3 regions of the Aliivibrio sp. A6 genome follow, and region 1 is predicted to be linked to each of the others. Evidence: riboswitches for the same ligand, from Rfam matches in the RefSeq annotation. Region 1 holds a riboswitch; each other region holds the start of a gene.

The links. Region 1 has a riboswitch for thiamine pyrophosphate ahead of thiD (bifunctional hydroxymethylpyrimidine kinase/phosphomethylpyrimidine kinase). Riboswitches for the same ligand answer to the same signal wherever they lie in the genome.
Region 2: linked by a shared signal. The riboswitch ahead of thiC (phosphomethylpyrimidine synthase ThiC) and the one ahead of thiD (bifunctional hydroxymethylpyrimidine kinase/phosphomethylpyrimidine kinase) in region 1 are both predicted to bind thiamine pyrophosphate.
Region 3: linked by a shared signal. The riboswitch ahead of thiB (thiamine ABC transporter substrate binding subunit) and the one ahead of thiD (bifunctional hydroxymethylpyrimidine kinase/phosphomethylpyrimidine kinase) in region 1 are both predicted to bind thiamine pyrophosphate.

Annotation. Positions count from the first base shown of each region.
Region 1 covers NZ_JARACR010000005.1:90,908-95,129, reverse strand. Annotated here, with positions in the region: gene PVK70_RS04880 (YcjX family protein) at 1-518, shown strand, start outside; gene PVK70_RS04875 (YcjF family protein) at 515-1,552, shown strand; TPP riboswitch at 1,615-1,712, shown strand; gene thiD (bifunctional hydroxymethylpyrimidine kinase/phosphomethylpyrimidine kinase) at 1,816-2,685, shown strand; gene PVK70_RS04865 (GGDEF domain-containing protein) at 2,697-3,512, opposite strand; gene PVK70_RS04860 (DsbA family protein) at 3,693-4,222, opposite strand, start outside.
Region 2 covers NZ_JARACR010000020.1:14,899-19,120, forward strand. Annotated here, with positions in the region: partial or broken gene thiE (thiamine phosphate synthase) at 1-647, opposite strand, end outside; gene thiC (phosphomethylpyrimidine synthase ThiC) at 715-2,649, opposite strand; TPP riboswitch at 2,839-2,951, opposite strand; gene PVK70_RS12500 (voltage-gated chloride channel family protein) at 3,365-4,222, opposite strand, start outside.
Region 3 covers NZ_JARACR010000025.1:16,178-20,399, forward strand. Annotated here, with positions in the region: gene mpl (UDP-N-acetylmuramate:L-alanyl-gamma-D-glutamyl-meso-diaminopimelate ligase) at 1-645, shown strand, start outside; gene PVK70_RS14215 (flavin prenyltransferase UbiX) at 642-1,262, shown strand; TPP riboswitch at 1,322-1,461, shown strand; gene thiB (thiamine ABC transporter substrate binding subunit) at 1,514-2,536, shown strand; gene thiP (thiamine/thiamine pyrophosphate ABC transporter permease ThiP) at 2,556-4,193, shown strand; gene thiQ (thiamine ABC transporter ATP-binding protein) at 4,193-4,222, shown strand, end outside.

The DNA.
Region 1 (4,222 bases):
ATGCAGGTGAACAGTCATTTAATGATATGCGCCAAGCGGTTGATCAACTGATGCACAGCTTTCAATATGGTAAAAGTTCGATGTTAAAACGTCTGTTTTCGCCAAAAATTGATAAGGTACTATTTGCGGCAACCAAGGCAGATCATGTGACACCAGAGCAACACCCAAATATGGTTTTGTTACTGCAACAGATGATCCATCAAACATGGCAAGAAACGGCGTACGAAGGCATTAAAATGGAGTGCATGAGCATTGCGTCCATTCAGGCGACAACGGCCGGTATGATTGAAGATAATGGTGAGTTATGTGCTGCAATTTCTGGGATTAACAGTGAACAAAAACCATTAATGATGTTCCCGGGAGAGGTGCCAAAACGCATCCCGAGTAAAGCCTACTGGGAAACAGAGCCATTTAACTTTATGAGCTTTCAACCGTTGCACAATGAGAATGACAAACCGCTGCAACACATCCGAATGGATAAGGCGATGCAATTCTTGTTAGGGGATAAATTAGTATGAGTGAGTTAAAAAAACAGCGTATCTTTCAAGCCTCGTCTCAAGAACTAGAGCAAGATACCGAAACCCTTGATAACCTTCAAACTCAAAAGCTATTTGAAGAGAATGTTAAATTTGTTCCTCAAGCTATCGAAGAAGAGGAATTGGATGGTGTGGATATTGAAACGCCATTAATCAAAAAGAAAACCCATTGGAGTATTAAAACGTTAATTGGTGGCTTCCTTGGTTTAACGGTGTGGCAAAGTGTTGATCATGTGATTACTGCCATTCAATCGGCTGATTTCTTATCGCTGGGCTGGGCTGGGTTAATTAGTCTGGCGGCTGTTATGGGAGTGACAGCGATTGGTCGTGAATTATGGACATTACATAAGCTTAAAAAACGAGCAGAAGTTCAACAGCAAGTGACTGAATTAGTCGAAGGTAATGGTATTGGGCAAGCCAAATCGTTTTGTGAAGATTTAGCGAAAAAGGGCTCAACGGCAAAAACAGCTGAGTATACTCGTTGGCAAAACAGCATTGAATCTCATCACAATAACGCTGAAGTATTTGAAATGTATGACAGCATGGTGGTGGCAGAGCAAGATAAACGCGCAAGAGCTTTAATCAGTAAACACGCAGGTGAGTCAGCATTAATGGTGGCATTAAGCCCATTAGCTGTCGTCGATATGCTATTAGTGGCATGGCGAAATATTCGATTAATCGAGCAAGTGTCCCAAGTGTACGGAGTAGAGCTTGGTTACTGGGGACGTTTACGTTTGTTCAAAATGGTTTTGCAAAACATGGCTTTTGCCGGGGCAACAGAAATGGCGACCGATGTTGGTGTGGATATGTTATCAACGGGGTTGGCAGGCAAGCTCTCTACTCGTGCAGCACAAGGATTGGGGATTGGTTTATTAACGGCCCGTTTTGGATTAAGAACAATGAGTCTAATGCGTCCATTACCATGGCAAGTGGGTGAAGCACCAAAGCTCTCAGATATGCGTAAAACCATCGTTAGTCAATTAGCGTCTAAATTGGGTTCTCAGCATAAAAATTAATCCATACAGATAACATTCTTATAAAAATCATATTATCTCAAAATTAATTAGTGATAGTATGACCTCATTAGTCGGGGAGCCAATAGGCTGAGATCGCAATAGCGAACCCGTTGAACCTGATTCAGTTAGTACTGACGTAGGGAACTAATGGTCCTCTTGACTCGATCGCCTCTGATCCGTTTCTTTAGGTGAGATCTTGCGTACCAACGTAGAGATATTCTCATTCGACTGTTTTTCCTGAGCGTTAGTTAGGGAAAATAATTATGTCTACATTCGTTACTACAGCACCTTTGGCATCACCTGTTTTAAATAAGTTATCTACTATTACTCCTATTGTATTAACTATTGCAGGGTCTGATAGTGGTGGTGGCGCAGGGATCCAAGCTGATATTAAAGCCATCTCAGCAACTGGAGGCTATGCGTGCTCTGTTATTACCGCATTAACGGCTCAAAACACCCAAGGCGTTACGGGCATTTATTCAATCAGCAGTGAATTTGTAGAACAGCAGCTTGATGCCGTTTTTTCTGATCTAAATGTGATTGCCGTTAAAGTCGGAATGCTAAGTGATTCTGATGTCATTCATTCTGTCGCAAAAAAAATCAAACAATATTCTCCTCAATACGTGGTGGTTGATCCCGTAATGGTCGCCACCAGTGGCGATTTGCTACTTCAGGCATCTGCTATTGATAGCCTTAAATCTGAACTTCTTCCTCTTGCTGATGTGATCACACCAAATCTTCCTGAAGCTTCGGCATTAATTGGTGTTAAAGTTCCTAAAAATGAAGGTGAAATGACAGCCATCATTGATGAACTTCGTCAATTAGGTGCAAAATCAGTGTTACTAAAAGGAGGGCATTTAGAGGAAAGTACCAATAGTACGGATTTATTTATTGGTGCCGATTCAGTTGAGCGTTTGTCGGCGGCACGTATTAATACTCATAATACACACGGGACAGGTTGCACTCTATCTTCAGCCATTGCATCTTATTTGGCTCAAGGTTATGAGCTGCATGCTGCAGTTAGGCTAGGTAAGGAATATATCACCCAAGCAATTGTTCATGCAGATGAGTTAATTATTGGGAAAGGGCATGGACCAGTCAATCATTTCTTTGATAGAAATAAAGCAATTTAAATTATATAAATTCAATAGGTTGTCTGCTGTTGTACGAGGTGTTGTTGGCGGTTTTTCTTCTGTTGGGCTTTCATCTCATACATATGTTTATCTGAGTTTATAAGTGCCTCTTCTAGTCCTTCTCTTGTTGTTGATTTTATGCCATACGCAAAGGAAATTTGTTCATTCTCTAGCTGTTTACAAACATTGTTAATAAATGGCATTGAGCGATCTTTATGAGTGATGACAACAAATTCATCTCCTCCAACTCGAAGAGCCATTTCTTGCTTAATGCATGAGTTTCTCAGCACCTGAGCAAATCGAATAATCATTAGATCTCCTACTTGATGCCCTTTTAAATCATTAACTTTTTTCAAGTCATTTAGATCAAAATAAATAAGATCAAATGCATCTAATTCGATTTCAGAGAGTTTTCTTCTGTTATATAAATTAGTCAGTTCATCTTTCATGTTTTGTTTAGCCAATCTTTTCATCATATGAGTAATGCCAATAGCGATGAGTAGAAAAGCAATAAATAGAGAACCGTCGTCCAATAAAGTATCGATGATTTCGAACTTATCAGCGTGATATTCTATTTGAGGGAATTCTGTTAGTAGGTCATAAGCTTTATTAAATAGTAAAAGTGCGCCACCAGCAGTCAGAAAAGCATAAGGTGTTAAAAACTGGTAGGCTGTTAGATAGATATAGACCAATAAAATAAGTGTTAAACCTTCAAACCAAAGATCAGAAGCTGACTCAAAACCGATAACGTCATAGAGAAATGCGCAGAGAGCAAGAAGCGAAGAAAGAATAGCAACCGCAATTCGTGGCGTTGTTTTGTTCTGCATTATATTCATCCAGAGTTAATGGGACGTCATTCAGATAAGGTACTTAATTTTCAGATAAAAATAAATAGCCCTAAAGAAATAAATTAGAAGCATTCGACTAAAAGATAACTAACATGTATTAAAAAGCCACTATCTCTAATATTAGATAGCAGCTTTTTATTAATATATCTTTATTGCGATTTATAACTGTTTATCAATAATGGCTTTTAAGTCCTCAGTAGGTATAAATCCTGGAATGATTTCGTTGCCAATAATCAAACTTGGAGTTCCCCTTAAGCCAAGTTGAGTAAAGATCTTTTCATTCTTTTCTACCATTTTTACCTTTTCTTGATTTGGAGTCAGTTCTTGCTGTGTTCCTGTTAACTCCGCTATTTTCAGTATGGATTTACTGTCATGACGGGATGGTTTTGCCATCATTAAACGATGTACTTCAGCGTATTGGTCTGGTTTTTTCTCCCAAACATTTAAGGCATACCAAGCTGTATTAGTTTTAAGCCCTGGAATCATTCGTTGTTGGAAAGGTAAAAAGACATTTACAATGCGGATTTCTGGATACGATTTAAGCACATCAATTAAGCCTGACTCTAAGCGTTTACAGTAAGGACAATTATAGTCAGTAAAATTGATAATGGTTAATTTCGGATTTTCAGCACCAAAATAAGGATGTTTAGGGTTGTTGTATAGATAGTCATGATTCAGCGTCAAGATGC
Region 2 (4,222 bases), on a different contig from region 1:
TCCTGTTGGTTTACTTTTCTTGGTTTCGCAATAATGGCGTTAAATTGAGATACCGCTTGGGGAATATCTTCAGCTTGAGTTATAGCGCGAACCACAGCAATACTGTCTACACCGGTTTGCCAAACATCTTCAGCTACGGATAAATCAATACCGCCAATCGCAACGGTCGGAGTGTCTCCAGCTAATTGTTGATTCTTTGCAAGATTGGTTAAACCTTGTGGTTGTGATGGCATATCTTTCGTTGGTGTCGGGAAAATATGGCCCAGCGCTAAATAGCTTGGATTTAATGCTTTTACTTTTAGTAACTCTCTATCATCGTGTGTGGATAATCCAAGACAAATACTGGCATCAGAAATAGCCTGTAAATCGGCAATTTCTATGTCTTCTTGTCCCAGATGAATACCAAATGCCTTATGCTTAATGGCTAATTGCCAATAGTCATTGATGAACACTTGAGCATCGTATTCTCGTCCAAGTTTAATCGCTTTGATAATCTGTTGCTCTAAATCGGTTTGTTCCGGATTCTTAATTCTCAGTTGGATTGTCTTTACATCAAGTTTTAATAACACCTCAATCCATGACACATCATCAACCACGGGATACAGGCCAAACTTACTTTTATCAATTCTAGGGAACGCAAACATCGCAGTCTCACTTCAATTCCGTACACAAAAGATAAGAGATGTTCCACGTGAAACACCCCTTACTATCTCGTTATTCAGCTTCTACCGCTGGATGATAAAGTTCAGAACCTGACGCTTTAAACTCTTCTGATTTCTGACGCATTCCCTCTAGAGGATCATCAATCATTTTGATCTCAATCGCTTGGTCTAATGCGACTTGATCGATATCTTTAGCGTACTCACGAACCTCTTGTGAGATTTTCATTGAACAGAATTTAGGCCCACACATTGAACAGAAATGAGCGACTTTGCCCGACTCTTGCGGTAAGGTTTCATCGTGATATTCACGTGCAGTGATAGGATCTAATGATAGATTAAACTGGTCTTCCCAGCGGAATTCAAAACGAGCTTTTGATAATGCGTTATCACGAATTTGTGCACCCGGATGGCCTTTGGCTAAGTCACCTGCATGAGCAGCTAACTTATAAGTTATTAATCCCGTTTTAACATCGTCTTTGTTTGGTAATCCTAAATGTTCTTTTGGCGTTACATAACACAACATGGCACAGCCATACCAACCAATCATGGCTGCACCAATACCTGAAGTAATATGATCATACCCAGGTGCAATATCTGTCGTTAATGGACCTAATGTATAGAATGGCGCTTCATGACAATGTTTAAGTTGCTCGTCCATGTTCTCTTTAATCATGTGCATAGGAACATGGCCGGGGCCTTCGATAATAACTTGAACATCGTAATCCCACGCGACTTTGGTTAACTCGCCTAAAGTACGTAATTCAGCAAATTGCGCTTCGTCATTAGCGTCAGCAATAGAGCCCGGACGCAATCCATCACCCAAGGATAAGGCTACATCGTACTTAGCACAGATTTCACAGATCTCGCGAAAGTGCGTATATAAGAAGCTTTCTTGGTGATGAGCCAAGCACCACTTCGCAATGATTGAGCCACCGCGTGAAACAATCCCGGTAACGCGTTTTGCTGTCATTGGTACATAACGAAGCAGTAAACCTGCGTGAATGGTAAAGTAATCAACGCCCTGTTCAGCTTGTTCGATTAAGGTATCTCGCATCACTTCCCAGTTAAGGTTTTCGGCTACACCATTCACTTTTTCTAGCGCTTGGTACATAGGAACCGTGCCAATTGGGACAGGGCTATTACGTAGAATCCACTCACGGGTTTCATGAATATTTCGACCCGTAGATAAATCCATAACCGTATCACCGCCCCAACGCGTTGACCAAACTAGCTTCTCCACTTCTTCTTCAATCGATGAGCTCACTGACGAGTTACCAATATTGGCGTTAACTTTTATTAAGAAATTACGGCCGATAATCATTGGTTCTGCTTCTGGATGGTTTATGTTTGATGGGATAATTGCGCGCCCTTCAGCAACCTCTTTACGCACAAATTCAGGTGTGATTTCTTTTGGTAAGTTAGCTCCAAAACTATGTCCAGGGTGTTGATGGTTTAACTGCTCATCAGCGAATTTCTGGCGACCCATATTTTCACGGATAGCTATATATTCCATTTCAGGTGTGATTATTCCCTGACGCGCATAATGCAGTTGAGTAACACATTGACCTTGTTTAGCGCGACGAATCGTTGGGAGGTTTCCATAACGAAGTTCATCAAGGGTTTCATCCGCTAAACGCTCTTGCGAATAAACGGAACTAACGCCATCAAGCAACTCGGTATCATTTCGCTCTTCAATCCAACGCTCACGAAGTTTTGGTAATCCTTGGTATACATCGATATCGTAGCTTGGATCGGTATACACACCCGAAGTGTCATAAACTTGAATCGGCTCATTCGGTTCAAGAATTGGATTGTCTTTCGTCCCACCGACCAAGCTATCAGCCAATAAAATTTCACGCATAGGTACGCGGATATCTGGGCGAGATCCTTCAATATAAACTTTTTTTGAGTTTGGGTATGGTTGAACCGATAAAGATTCAATATTAGTTTTAGCATCTAAACGTGCTTGTTTGCGACTTGACGACATAGCAAAATTCCTTGATAAAAATAGAATAATTGCTTGTCGGATTTGAGTTGTAGAAAGAGGTTCTTAGTATGAGAGACAACGAGAGTAAGCCTGCGTATTTATATGCGATGAATTAAACAAATAGACTAAAGCTAAAATTCAGCTGCGGTTTATCATTAAATAATTCGATTAGTGGCTAACATACTAAGATAAAAATTATCTCTTGTTCCCTTCGCAGGTATTAGCCTGATCAGGTTCTACGGATCCCGCAATGCGGTCTCAGCTCGTACTTTAAAAAGCACTAAGCACTCCGACAAGTTTCTTTCAGATCTTTGAATCAAAATCTGAACGTGTTCGGAGTATAAAGAAAGTATGCAAGAAATGAAATGGAAGAGAAAAAAGTTATCAAGTGGTTGGCTGAGTTTGTGAGTGAACGCATATTGAGCTTTGTATGTAACAATTCATATTGAATCTTGTGTGCTTCATAGCAAAAAAACCACCTTTGTCATCCGCAGCTCTTACACCACCAAATACAATGTTCTTTTTTTGTGGAGAAGCACATTAGGTTCTAAACACACAATCATTACATATTAAACCTTGTGTGCTTCGTAACAAAAAACCACCTTTGTCATCCGTAGCTCTTACACCAACAAAAACAGTGTTCTTTTCTGTGGAGAAGCACATTAGGTTTAAATACTCTCAACAAGGTTTTAATCTACATTCGTTTCACGTGAAACTATTTGTCATTTTTAGTTAGCTTATTCGCTAAATGTTTTAACCATGAAGAATTATATTCACGATATGATCCAATTTTATTAGAGCCATCATGATCACGTCCATGCACCAATGTTTTAGACACGGCAACGCGTTGTGAAGAATAAATACCCGTATGGCCACTAAAGTAATACGCGGTATAACACGCTAAGGCAAAGTAAGGTAAGTAATCCGCACCAAACAACTCAACCCCCATTATCGTACACGCTAATGGCGTATTGGTTGCCGCAGCAAATACGGCTAAGAAACCTAATGCTGCAAACAAATCAACTGGAGCACCCAAAACCCAAGCAAGGAAATTACCCAAAGTCGCACCAACAAAGAACAGAGGTGTTACCTCACCACCTTTATACCCTGCCGCTAATGTGATCGCCGTTAAGAGTAGTTTTAAAATCCAACTATACCACTCAGCACCACCAGCACTGAATGCCGAAGTAATACTCACTCCACCATCACGGCTTGGATAAACACCAATACCAATGTAATCGTAATTACCAATTAACTGCGTAATGGCAATAACCATTAAGCCACCTACAACTACGATTAAATATGGGTTTTTAAGCGTGGCATTAAATACATCTTTAAAGCCGTGAGTTAATTCACCAAACAGATAACCCGCCAAGCCAAACACAATCGCAGCAATAATCACCTTCGCCATTAATACCAAATCAATATCAACTGCATGACCAAATAAGGTACTGACTTGATCAAAGCTAATTAAGTAATGAGTATGGTGAGCCCCCCACGCAGAGGCCACGACATTTGCTAAAATTGCCGCCAACAAAGCAGGAATGATGGCATTGAATTTAATACGACCTAT
Region 3 (4,222 bases), on a different contig from region 1:
CTTGAATTTACAGGCGAAGATGGTCAGTGGAAGGCAATAAAGCTAGAAAAAGATGGCAGTGTATTTGACGTTTATTTTGAAGGCGAGAAAGTTGGACAAGTTAATTGGGATTTAGTCGGTGATCATAATGTGAGTAATGCATTGATGGTTGTCGCTTCTGCTCGCCATGTTGGTGTTACTCCTGATTTAGCCTGTGAAGCGTTAGGTAAGTTTATTAATACTAAACGTCGTCTAGAGTTTAAAGGTGAGGTTAATGGGGTGACGGTTTATGATGATTTTGCTCATCACCCAACAGCGATTGATCTAACGCTAGGTGGCCTACGTAATAAAGTGGGTGATAAGAAGATTATCGCGGTATTAGAGCCACGTTCAAGTACCATGAAACTCGGTGTACACAAAGATACATTAGCGGCCTCTTTACATGCGGCTGATGCGGTTTATCTTTTCCAACCAGACAATATTTCTTGGTCTGTTGATGAGGTTGCACAACAATGCGCTCAACCTGCTTATACCCATAATAACATCGATACTTTTGTTGATATGATTGTGGCCGAAGCACAGCCGGGCGATCAAATATTGGTAATGAGTAACGGTGGTTTTGAAGGCATTCACGGAAAATTACTTGAGAAGTTAAACCAACAATGAAATCTGAAAAGAGAGCGATTACTTTAGCAATGACAGGCGCATCTGGTGCGCCCTATGGTCTACGCTTGCTTGAATGTTTATTAGCGGCAGATTATCACGTTTATTTTTTAATATCGTCAGCGGCTCGTGTTGTGATGGCGACAGAACATAGTTTGAAGCTCCCAAGCGGCCCTGATGCAATGAAAGCAGCGTTAGTTGAACACTTAGGTTGTAATGCAGATAACTTAACCGTTTGTGGCAAAGAGGATTGGTTCTCACCAGTGGCTTCTGGTTCTGCCGCACCAAAACAAATGATAGTGTGTCCATGCTCGGCAGGGAGTGTGGCATCAATTGCTCATGGTATTTCAGATAACTTAATAGAGCGTGCTGCGGATGTGGTGTTAAAAGAGCGAGGGCAGTTAATTTTAGTTGTTCGCGAAACGCCATTTTCTACATTACACCTAGAGAATATGTTAAAGCTATCTCAAATGGGTGCGACGATCATGCCGGCAGCCCCAGGTTTTTATCATCAACCTCAATCAATAGAAGACTTAGTTGATTTTATGGTGGCGCGAATTTTGGACCACCTTGGGGTTGAACAAGGGTTAGTTCCACGTTGGGGATACGATCACCGTTGATATAATCAATATGCTTAGAGAAAACCTCTGGCTCATTGCTTGATTCACACATACAATATCGCTTCTCATCGGGGAGCAATAGATATCGGCTTATTTAAGTTGGTATTCGCTGAGATTAGTAAGGGTTGGATAATGCTTACTTAAACCCGTACTACCTGACTCAGATAATGCTGGCGTAGGGATTGAGATGACATCCTCTTAGAGAATATCACCTTAATTCTGTGCCGCTCAAAAGGATGTAAGCGCACACAATGAACACTCTTTCTATTTCCTCTCCTCTTAAATTATTACCAAGTGTCTTAGCGATGGCTACGGCAACTTCTTTTGCTGTTTCAGCAGCAGAAACCAAAACATTAACGGTTTATACCTATGACTCTTTTGCGGCTGATTGGGGCCCGGGCCCAACGGTTGAAGCGGCTTTTGAAGCGCAATGTGGCTGTGATTTAAACTTGGTTGCACTTGATGACGGGGTGTCTATTTTAAATCGTCTTCGATTAGAAGGGAAAAATGCCAAAGCAGATATCGTCTTAGGGTTAGATAACAACTTAATGGCAGAAGCGAAAGCAACAGGGTTATTAGCTCAGCATCAAGTAAATACAGATTCAGTGACTTTACCGGGAGGTTGGAATGACACTACGTTCGTTCCTTATGATTTTGGTTACTTTGCGTTTGTTTATAATAAAGAAAAAGTAGCAAATCCGCCTAAAAGCTTAAAAGAGCTAGTCGAGCAGCGTGATGATCTAAAAGTGATTTATCAAGATCCTAGAACATCAACACCGGGCCAAGGTTTATTACTTTGGATGAAATCGGTTTATGGAGATGAAGCACCACAAGCGTGGAAGCAGCTAGCGAAAAAAACCGTTACTGTTACAAAAGGGTGGTCTGAAGCTTACAGCATGTTCTTAGAGGGGGAGTCTGATTTAGTACTCTCTTATACCACATCTCCAGCGTATCACTTGATTGCAGAAAAAGATGACAAATTTACAGCGGCTGATTTTTCAGAAGGGCACTACACTCAAGTTGAAGTAGCGGCTAAAGTGAAAAATACTAAAAATAATGCACTGGCGGATGAGTTCTTAGCGTTTATTTTAAGTGATAAATTCCAATCAGCAATGCCAACTGGAAACTGGATGTATCCTGTGACTGATGTTGCATTACCTCAAGGTTTCGATAGTCTGACCGTGCCTAGTAAAGCCTTATCATTTAATTCTCAAGAGATCTCGCAACAACGTAAATCATGGATCCGAGAGTGGCAACACGCTCTAACATTTTAATTTGATATAAGGAGTACAGATGTGCTCCTTTCTTTTGGCAATGATGAAAAAAAAATCTTCTTATAATTCTGTTCCTCTATTGGGATATGTAATCGCAATTGTCATTATTGGCTTTGTTGGTGGGGCGATAAGCGCTCTATTTTTAGAATCGCCAAGTTTGGATTTGAGCTTAATTTGGTCTGATCCTTATTATCGCTACATTACTCAGTTCAGCTTATACCAAGCATTTCTCTCTGCTTTATTAAGTATTAGTTTGGCTATTCCTACTGCATATGCGTTATCACGCCGTCAGTTTAAAGGACGAAGCCTTTTACTTAAGCTTTGTGCAACTACGCTTGTGCTTCCTGCATTAGTGGGTGTTTTTGGCTTACTCTCTATTTATGGCAATAGCGGTTTAATCTCCGATTTATTTCAGTGGCTTGGTTACTCCTTACCATTTTCTATCTATGGCCTTAATGGCATTTTACTCGCACATGTTTTTTTCAATTATCCTTTTGCGACTCGTTTATTTTTACAAAGTTTAGATTCAATCTCTGCTGAGCAACATCAATTAGCGGCGCATTTAGGGTTAACCGGTTGGAGTAAATATCGCTTATTGGCGTGGCCGAGAGTAAAGCAACAATTGCCTCATGTTGCAGGTTTAGTCTTTATGCTTTGTTTCACCAGCTTTGCTACTGTGATGGCATTAGGAGGAGGGCCAAAATCAACCACCATTGAACTGGCTATCTATCAAGCGATTAAATTTGATTTTGATTTGCAGTCGGGGGCTATTTTAGCTTTATGGCAGATGTTGCTATGTGGCGTACTTTCCTTGTTTATTCAACGTTTTTCTAAATCAGTTGCGGTTGACTCGGCATCGATTTCTCAAGCTGTATTGTATCAAGACTCAGCACAAGAGAAGCGGTGGGATAGAGGGTGGATTTTATTATTAATACTTTTTCTATTACCCCCATTACTGATGGTCGTACTCAGTGGCTTAAATTCAGAATTAATCAGAGTGCTTGGCTCGCAGGCGTTTTGGTTAGCGTTGGCTAATTCATTGATAGTCGCTTTAGGGGCTGCGGTATTAGCTATGCTATTTGGTGTGATGTTATTGCACACCACTCGAGCATTGAGATTAAAACAGAAACGTTTATGGGCAGATAAATTAGATCTGATAGGAACGATGATCTTAGTCACTCCAGGTTTGGTTATTAGTACCGGGTTATTTTTGTTATTGAGAAACATGACTGACGTATTTTCAATTGCTATCTGGATAGTTGTTGTCGTAAATGCACTTATGGCTCTGCCGTATGTGATAAAAACACTCGCTCAGCCCTTATTGCATATAGCGCAACAGTATCAATTATTATCGGCAAGTTTAGGGCTTTATGGTTTTACTCGTTTTCGATTGATTGAATGGCGAGCATTACGAAAACCCATGGCTCATGCGTTTGCCATTGCCTTTATTATGTCGATTGGTGATTTAAGTGCGATTGCTTTGTTTGGCAGCCAAGAGTTTAGAACCTTGCCTTTGTATCTGTTTCAATTATTAGGAAGCTATCAAATGGAAGCTGCCGCAGTGGTATCCTTAAGCTTATTGTTATTAAGTGTTGGTGTATTTAGTGTCGTAGAGTGGTTATTCTCCTCTAAAAATAATCATAAAGGTGAGTTGTAATGCTGAGCTTTTCAGAGGTGAAATACCGT